One region of the Thalassotalea sp. LPB0316 genome, then DNA from elsewhere that is predicted to be linked to it. Evidence: predicted binding sites of a transcription regulator. Region 1 holds the regulator's gene; each other region holds the start of a gene.
What was found. The regulator sigma-54, encoded in region 1, starts transcription at its own class of promoters, with help from an activator protein. The targets are predictions, from matches to a motif close to GTTGGCACGNNNNTNGNNT.
Positions count from the first base shown of each region.

Region 1 (3,186 bases):
ATGAGCCATCAATTAATACGATAACGATTTCAGGTAACGCCAAGTTGAGCCAAGAAGGCAGCGAAGTCAATGGTGACAAAATCATCTACAACACCTTAACCGAACAACTAGAAGCGAAAAGTAAACCCAAAGAGCGTATCACCACGATATTAAAACCAAAAACAAAAGACGAAGTGAAAGATAACTAATGTCAGCAGGTTTATTGAAGGCACAGGGCTTGGCGAAATCCTACAAGGGACGTCAAGTCGTTAAAAATGTTGGGCTCAGTGTTGAAACAGGGCAAATCGTTGGCCTACTCGGCCCAAATGGTGCAGGTAAAACAACGTCATTTTATATGATTGTCGGCTTAGTCGTTAACGACAAAGGCACAATCGAGTTAAATGGTGAAGATTTAACGTTAGCACCAATGCACGAGCGCGCCCGTAAAGGTTTAGGCTACTTGCCGCAAGAAGCCTCTATTTTTAGAAAGTTGTCCGTGCACGACAACATCATGGCTATTTTACAAACACGTAAAGACTTGTCAGAGGTCGAACGTATTGAAAAACTTGAATTATTACTTGAAGAATTCAATATAGGCCATATAAAAGATAATACAGGGATGAGTTTATCTGGTGGTGAACGTCGACGTGTCGAGATTGCTCGCGCTTTGGCTGCTGATCCTCAGTTTATTTTACTCGATGAACCCTTTGCTGGCGTTGACCCAATTTCGGTTGGCGATATTAAAAAGATCATTTTGCACTTAAAACAGCGCGGTATTGGCATCTTAATTACCGACCACAACGTTAGGGAAACCCTTGATGTCTGTGAAAAAGCTTATATTGTCAGCCATGGTGAATTAATCGCCGAAGGTGACGCGGATCAAATTCTTGCTAATCAACAAGTCAGAGATGTGTACCTAGGTGAACAATTCACGCTATAGTTAAGATAAAGAAGTGACAATCACTTCGCGTTTGTAAATAGATAGGAATAATAAAAGCTACATGCGTCCATCATTACAACTCCGTATCGGACAACAGCTAACAATGACCCCACAGTTGCAGCAAGCAATCAGGTTGCTACAACTGTCGACATTGGATTTACAACAAGAAATTCAAGAAGCACTGGAAAGCAACCCATTATTGGAAGTTGACGAAAACGCAACCCAAACCAATGAAGAAAGCCAACCAGACAAGCTTGAAGAAGCGTTTATGGGTGAAAACCAAACGGCCTCGTCAAATGAAGGCAGTGAAGATCCTCTGCCTAGTTCCGATGAAGTAAATGCCAGTGATGGGTTGGAAAAAACCGATATTCCCGAAGAGTTATCTATGGATACTACGTGGGACGATAACTATAGTGCGAGTTTATCTGGCTCTAGCGCCGGCCCGCTGTCAGAAGACTACACCTATCAAGGTGAAACGACTGAATCTATTCAAGATCACCTACGCTGGCAAATGGAGTTAACACCGTTTACCGAAACAGATAAAGCCATTGCCACCGCTATTATCGATGCTATTGACGATGCTGGCTATTTAACTGTATCTACCGAAGATATTTTAGAAAGCTTAGGCGATGACGAGGTTGAGCTCGACGAAGTTGAAGCCGTACTCAAACGCATCAATATGTTTGATCCTGTTGGCGTTGGTGCGCGCTCAATTGCCGAGTGTTTATTAATTCAACTCAATCAATTTGACAAACAAACACCTTGGCTAGCAGAAACCAAACAAATTATCTCAGACCACATTGATTTGTTAGGTAACAGAGACTATCGTCAATTAATGCGCAAAACGAAATTGAAAGAAGATCAATTACGCGAAGTGATGAGGTTAATCCAAAGTCTTGATCCGCGCCCAGGCGACAGCGTGATAAAGTCGGAAGAGCAGTACATTATTCCTGACGTATCAGTAGAGAAAAAGAACGGCCGTTGGGTCGTAGAGCTCAATCCAGACACGGCGCCAAAACTGTCGATTAACCAGCAATATGCTGCAATGTCACGGTCAATGAAGTCGTCAGAAGATAGCCAATTTATTCGCTCAAACTTGCAAGAAGCGAAATGGTTTATTAAAAGCTTGGAAAGTCGCAACGATACCTTATTAAAAGTATCGAATTGTATCGTCCAGCGCCAACAAGCGTTTTTTGAGTACGGCCCAGAGGCTATGAAACCTATGGTGCTAAACGATATTGCGGAAGCTGTTGATATGCACGAGTCAACAATATCTCGTGTGACAACACAAAAATATATGCATACACCAAGAGGTATTTTTGAGTTGAAATATTTCTTCTCAAGTCATGTAAGCACCGAAAATGGGGGCGAATGCTCATCGACCGCAATCCGAGCATTAATTAAGAAATTAGTATCTGCTGAGCTACCATCTAAGCCATTAAGCGATAGCAAAATGGCCGACTTGTTAGCTGAGCAAGGTATTAATGTTGCACGACGGACGATAGCTAAATACCGAGAGTCTTTATCTATTCCACCGTCAAATCAAAGAAAAAGTTTATTGTAAACTTAGAAAAAAGGAAAAAGCTTATGCAAATTAATCTTTCTGGTCATCATGTAGAAGTTACCGACTCAATGCGCGAATACGTCAACTCAAAGTTTGCAAAGCTAGAACGACATTTCGATCACATCAACAATGTGCACGTTGTTCTAAATGTAGAGAAATTACAGCAAATCGCGGAAGCGACGCTGCACTTAAATGGCGGTGAGATCCATGCGTCATCAGACGACAAAGATATGTATGCTGCTATCGACTCGCTCGTCGATAAGCTTGACCGTCAAGTCATTAAACACAAAGAAAAGTTGAAAAAACATTAACTAAAATGAAGTTGCAAGACATTTTAACGCTGGACTGCACAATTTGTGCAGCGCCAGCAAGCAGTAAAAAACGCCTTTTTGATACTATTTGCGATGCTGCTGCACGTAAACTCCCTGAGACAAGCCAACACGATTTACTTCAAAGTCTTACCCAGCGCGAGCAAATGGGAAGTACAGGCATTGGCAACGGTATCGCCATTCCGCACGGCCGCTTAATCAACGGCAAGCATGCGGTGGCAGTGTTAATAACCACTGAACAGCCAATCGCTTTCGATGCGATAGATAATCAACCCGTTGACATTTTTATTGCCCTTTTCGTGCCTGAAGCTAGCTGCCAAGAGCACCTTGCAACCTTACAAAACATTGCCCAACTATTTAGCGACAAGAAGGTC
Region 1 is NZ_CP062946.1:1,436,006-1,439,191, reverse strand. Features, by position in the region: gene lptA (lipopolysaccharide transport periplasmic protein LptA) at 1-188, shown strand, start outside; gene lptB (LPS export ABC transporter ATP-binding protein) at 188-919, shown strand; gene LP316_RS06280 (RNA polymerase factor sigma-54) at 981-2,483, shown strand; gene hpf (ribosome hibernation promoting factor) at 2,507-2,794, shown strand; gene ptsN (PTS IIA-like nitrogen regulatory protein PtsN) at 2,800-3,186, shown strand, end outside.

Region 2 (3,186 bases), 1.4 Mb from region 1:
CGTGCGGTCAATTCGTGCAGTACCAGATAAACTGCCGCTAAACCAAGTGATGGACAAGTTAGTCGAAGAGCGTTCACATATTATGTTAGTGGTAAGCGAATACGGTACGGTACAAGGTATTATCACTTTAGAAGATGTGATTGAAACCCTACTAGGTTTTGAAATAGTCGATGAGAAAGATCGCGACGTTGATATGCAAAAACTCGCAAGAAAACTATGGCGAAAGCGCGCCGAGCACAAGGGCGTTCAACTTGAGAACGATGACTAGTCAATCAAGGAGCTAAGATGAAAATTGTTTTAGTGCTACTAAGCGTCATATATTCATCTATCGCGTTCAGTAAAACTCAAGGTACCATTGTTTTTGTTCACGGCGCATGGGGCGGCGGTTGGGATTACCAAGCGCTCGGCGATAGGCTCACGAAAAAAGGCTATCAAGTTTACCGCCCAACGCTAACAGGATTAGGTGAACGTGTGCATTTAAGCCATCCAGGTATTAATCTCGATACCCATATTTTAGATATTATCAATCTGATCAAGGTTGAAGGGCTAAAAGATATAATCTTAGTTGGCCACAGTTATGGCGGTATGGTAATAACCGGCGTGGCCGACAAACTACCAGAGCGGATATCACACCTGCTATATGTCGACGCCATACTGCCCGAAGATGGCGAATCTATGTTTAGTCTGATCTCGGTTGAAGAAGTCGCTTTATATCGCCAACTAGCGGCTAATAACAAAGGTCAAGAATGGACAATACCACCGTTTTGGCCTGATTGGGGGAAAGATGTTCCACACCCCATAGCGACCTTTGAACAGACAATAAGCTTAACTAATAAAGCCAAATCTATCCCATCAAGTTACCTTTTAACGATAGAGCCAAACCAGTCAGATGATGATTTTCTCATGTTTGCTCAGCGAGCAAAACAACGCAACTGGCAATATTACGAGCTTAAAACAGGGCACAATGTACATCGAACGATGCCTGATGAATATGTTGCTATTATTGAGCAACTTAAGTAGCACTTAAGCTAAGTCTGACAATGTGTTCGTTGGCTGTTTCGTTGCCTAGAAAGTAAAGCGTTTACCGCTTGTTTGGTAAGCGCTTTAATTTATCGGTTACTTTACTTTACCAAGCAATAACATGAGCAGCGTTTTTTGGTCAGGAAAGCCTGTCGCCGCAAGGTCATTTTTATCTTGAAATTGTTTTAATGCTTGCTCACTATGGCTACCAAAGCTAGATGGCGTTCCCGGCTTTAGGTAGTCAAGGGCCTGCAATTTAAGGTGAATTTCATCGATTGTTTGTTGGTATAAGTAGACACTTTGCTCGCCAACATCAACTTTTATTAGCGCCGTTTGGGCAAGTTGCTTAGTCGGAGCAATAAATCGCAACACTTTAATGGTGGCTACTAGAAAGCTATCGTCAGGTGCATTTTTGCAGGCTTTATAAACTAAACTCGCCATAGTTTCACTGGTTTGCCACGGCGTGAGATCAAAGGTGTTCTCAGTTGATTGGTTTTGGCTACTGATATATCCGTCGAGCCAACCGATAAAAACATATAAATCACGGGTGTTTTGCTCCCATGCGTTGGTGTAAATACTGCATTGTTGAGCACCAGCACCATCGACCGCAAATTGTCCATTATTATCAGCCGACCAAGTCGCACTACTAAAAGCTATAAGACTAAGGCTGATGGGTAAGAAAATTTTTTTTAGCATAAATATCGTCCATTGAATGTTACTACTCTAGTCTATCTGGCAAAACTTAATCTGTGCAAGTGCTTTGAGTTATTCAGTTGTTTTAGTGTTCGATTTTTTTACACATAATACTCAAGGTAATAATAAAACCCTTATAAAACGGAGGTTTTGGTATATGGAACAGCTTTTGCTTTGAATTCGCAGGTTTTACTTAAGGAATAGAGTTAACATGAATACAAAAAAAACACTCCCCCTAATTGCTGCAGGATTGTTCGCAGCGCTCCCTACATACGCTGAAGTAATAACGTCAGAAAGTGATGGCATTACATTGTCGAATATTCTTACACTCAATGGCACTACTGGTATTAATGTGACCAATGTTGATTTGAGTTCGACAGGTATCGCTACCGGTGTTTACGACGGTGATACAGGTGTCACGGGTTTACCAAGCCCTGGTATCGTATTAAGTACGGGTAATGTCTTAGATTTGAATTATCCTGTAGAAGGTCCTGGCGAAGGACCAGGCGATGGTCCAGGTGAATGTGAAGGCGAAGAATGTTTTGGTGAATTTGGTGCAGTATCAATTCTCTCTGCTGGTCCAACAGGGCAGAATATCGTTATTTCGCCGGGTTCAGCCGCCACTGAAGCTCAGGAGAACCTCTTAGATCCTATTACTTCGGGCAACAGTCCTGGGTTTCAACACAATGATGTTGCACAATTAACCATTACCTTTGACGTTGACGCGAACACAGATACTTTATCGTTTCTAGGCGCGTTTGGCTCAAATGAATTTCCTGATTTTGTTGGTTCAGGTTTCATTGACGGTTTTGGTCTGTATTTAAATGGTCAAAACTTTGCAGCGGTCCAAGAAACGGGGGCGGCGCCAGGTGATACACCATTAGCGGTAAATATTAATCATCCTGATATGGGGCCTCTTGAAGGGGCACCACTAAATGGCTTCCTGCAACCCAATGGCAATCCATTATTGCGTTTTGATATACCCGTTGTACCAGGCTCAACCAACAACGTCTTTGATATTATTATCGCTGATACAGGGGATAGCGCAGTAGATTCAGCTGTCTTTTTAGCGGCGTTTGGCGGCGAAGGCCAAAGTGAATTTATCCCTATTTTACCCAATAATGGTGAACCTGATGAAAACGGTGCATTTAACTTCGATTTACCACCAGTACCTGAACAAACCATTTGGATTGACCCAATTGTTTCAGTAGGTTACGCATATGCAATCTCAGACGGCTACTTCACCGAAGTTACTATGCCTTCGTTAGCATCGGTCAATGATATTGATGGCTATGAACTTTGGGTAGATGGTGCGTTTATTGCGACATTAATGGCTGGTGATAGTTATTTCTGGAGCTTAGGGGATATGGTCAGTGAATTTGAGATTCGCGGTATTAATCCGAGCCTCGAGTTAGATCCTACCGACGACATGGCTTTTGTTACGGGTATTAACTATGGTGGCGTACAAGGTCA
Region 2 is NZ_CP062946.1:2,799,074-2,802,259, reverse strand. Features, by position in the region: gene LP316_RS12575 (CNNM domain-containing protein) at 1-268, shown strand, start outside; gene LP316_RS12570 (alpha/beta fold hydrolase) at 286-1,020, shown strand; gene LP316_RS12565 (peptidoglycan-binding domain-containing protein) at 1,117-1,716, opposite strand; gene LP316_RS12560 (choice-of-anchor L family PEP-CTERM protein) at 1,925-3,186, shown strand, end outside.
Region 2: the regulator sigma-54 is predicted to act here: its motif matches at 1,870-1,888, upstream of LP316_RS12560 (choice-of-anchor L family PEP-CTERM protein).

Region 3 (3,186 bases), 550 kb from region 1:
TCGCCACGTGGCACGGTTGTGCCATTAGTAAGTGGGGTTATTGAGTTATTAGGGGGATATTATCAAATGGTTCAGCCGTGCTACCTAAGATATTGAAGCCAGCAGGAAATACTTTGCTACAGGTTGCCGCGAGCGCTGGATTACAAAGCAATAACAGGATAAAACTGATGATTAGTCGTAAGTTCACTACAAATTCCTATTTTGCATTGGCTAACCAATTAAAATATAAAGTATAAATGATATAGGTAGAATTGTTAATTTACAGCAAAAATCGGTTAAATTATAGCGCTGTCTAACGTCACTTAAAAAGGCTAGGGTAAATGAATAAACACATCTCAACTTATGTGCTAGCGTTTAGTATTTTTTGCTTAGCCGGCGCGATCATTTATTTTACGGTAACGTTAACCCATGTTAACAACGCATTGCCACGGCTAATCGAGCAAGTTGATGAAACCGCGCTGCGGGTAACGCCATTGATTGACGAGGTTGCTGATATAAAAGCGCTAGTACCAAGTATTGTTCATGAAGTTGAACAGGTCAGATTAATGGTGCCTGATGTGCTAACTCAGGCTGAAAAGATAGAAACGCTTACCCCTTCGGTCTTAGCTGAAGTTGCCGCCGTTCGAGTCAGCATTGCGCAAATAACCGAAGAGGTTGCCCAAGTTAGAGCGCTAATGCCTGATGTGCTAACTCGAGTTGATGATGTTAATCGACAAGTACCTACTATTACCCGAACGGTTGATGGTTTTACCCAAGAGCTTGGCGCGACAAATAACCACATTCCCGCTATTTTGACTGAGATTGAGACCACCCGTACGAGTATTCCGCCTATTTTGAGCCGTGCTGAGGCGATGGTTGCTGAATTAGGTACCGTTGGAAAAACTAGTGGTGAAGAGGCCGTTTATGGTGTTGTCAGTGGCATTATTAAAGCGCCTTTAAAAGTCGTTGAAGGGCTCGGTAAAGCACTAACACTGCCGTTTGAGCAAAGTGAGAGCTGGATTCAACCAAGTGATAAAGCCTTGATGAGAACACTGATTGAGCAGTTTCTATCGCAAAATAATGACAAAATGTTAGTGGCAACCAATCCGGAGACCAAAAATGTTAGCAGGGTTTCTCTTGATGAAGACAAAAAGCTTCAAGGTAAGACCTGCAAAGTGCTCCAACTCGAGGTTGACTCGGTGAAGGGGCAGCATGTCGAGCACAAGATGACCTTGTGTCTATCACAGAATAATACGTGGCAGGTTGTCAATTAGTGTTTTTCGCACAATGCGAAGCAAATTGCCAATCACGCAGATAAACGGCTAATGATTCAGATGTTGTGTTTAATCGATATTCTGTGTCGATTTACTTTACATCAAAGATCTCTTTACGTTATTTGTTTGTCTATAAGCCTTTGTTTTATATTGGTTTAGCCTTGTTGGTACAGTGTTTGCTTCTTAGGGTGTAGTTGTAGTGCGTAACGATACGCACGGTAGTAGAGGTATCAAACAATGCGAAACTCAGTATTAGCTTTATTTGTTGGTTTAGTTTTCTTTCTCAGTGCGAATCAAGCATCCGCAGGTATTATTCACCATGACTTTAACCAGTTATTGCCTGGTGGCTTTATGGCAGAGTATTTCGATTTAGATCAAGATGGAATTCCTGCTGACGATTTAGGCTTGGGGGACGCAGGTTTCTTGCAGTCAGGTATGATGTTAGTTGATAACACTAATACTATGATGGTAACCGATGGCGTGTTAAGTATCGGCAGTATCGTTAATAGTACAGCTAATATGCGTACTGATGATTTTTTAGTCACGCTTTCTCAGGGTGAAAATTACTTAGGTACCAGAGGCGTATCAGGTTGTTCAATGTGTTATGGCTTTTTAACGATCACGCTTGATGGCGACCAAATGTTTTTAAGTAGCTTTACTTATGAAGAAGTTGCAAATCAATCAATAACCATAGCTTCAACGGTTTCTGTGCCTGAACCAGGTTCAATTGCACTTTTAGGTGCAGGCCTTTTTGGTATCGCTTGGATGCGTCGCAAGCGCATTTAGTTTTTCATCGATTAACATAAAACGCCTTTAATCAGGCGTTTTTTTATGTCGGTTGATTATTGTGGTGTGTGAGAAGTTATTAGCTTGTCTTTAAGGCGCTTGAGCTTTGATAGCGGTGTATAAAGCCTTTGTTTCAATTTATAGCGCAAGGTTTCTTTTAGCGTTATTGGTTTGGGGTCCGCTAACAGCAACGTCATCCCGTAATGTTTCATCCAAGGTTGGCATTCGGATTGGATAATTTCAGCTTCTCTCTTATCGATTGATTGTTGCCATGCGTGAATTCTTGTCGCATCTGGTGCTTGACCAACTAACTGGTGTTGTTTCAATGTGTATTGAGGTAACTTGATACCGTTACCTGCATTCATTTCTCTGGTATAAGGTATTCCGATAAATCGGCACAATTTAGGTAATATCGTTGCTTGCTCAGTTACATACTCCTCATAATTTAGCTCAAATGTTATATCGGGCTGCGAACAACAAGCTAAGTGTGAATAGGTGATCGCTCGCTGCCATTTTTTGGCAAAGGCCACCGGATCTTGACTGTTCCAACGGATAAGATTATGCATTGAAGCATAAACAGCTCGGGGATCTCTGACAATATGAATAAATTTGGCATTTGGAAATACGGCTAAATATTTTTCAACCCGCTCTCTATTGTGCGGCGTATGCTCAATCCAAAAGCGCTTATCACCTTGAGACAAACCAAAATGCAGTCGAAGGATATGAAAAACACGCTCTGCCCGAGGAGCGTTTGATTTAAACGGCTGGGCAAATTCATCAAACGTGATCGACATCCCAGATGCTTGGTAATGAAATTGCTGGGTTAGCTGATTATATAAGCTGCTTAGCTCTTCATCAGTTTTGGCATTACTTTCAATAATATCGAGCACGAACGGCATTTCTGGCAATGCAATGGCGTGCTCACTAGAGGCAAGGTGAGAAGCGAGCATGGTTGTCCCGCTTCGATAGGCTCCCATAATAAAGATTGGCGTGATATTGAGTTCATCCATAAACTTGCGTTCCGTCTTTATTGTGACTTTTCAGGGATGTTTTGTAATACAGCTGTCAATAGTTGCCAATATTGACCAACCGTTACAATCTCAACCTTTTCATCCGGTGAATGTGGAAATTTGATCGTTGGCCCAAT
Region 3 is NZ_CP062946.1:884,106-887,291, forward strand. Features, by position in the region: gene LP316_RS03905 (LamG domain-containing protein) at 1-14, opposite strand, end outside; gene LP316_RS03910 (hypothetical protein) at 321-1,253, shown strand; gene LP316_RS03915 (PEP-CTERM sorting domain-containing protein) at 1,491-2,039, shown strand; gene LP316_RS03920 (sulfotransferase family protein) at 2,096-3,049, opposite strand; gene LP316_RS03925 (aminoacyl-histidine dipeptidase) at 3,067-3,186, opposite strand, start outside.
Region 3: the regulator sigma-54 is predicted to act here: its motif matches at 1,417-1,435, upstream of LP316_RS03915 (PEP-CTERM sorting domain-containing protein).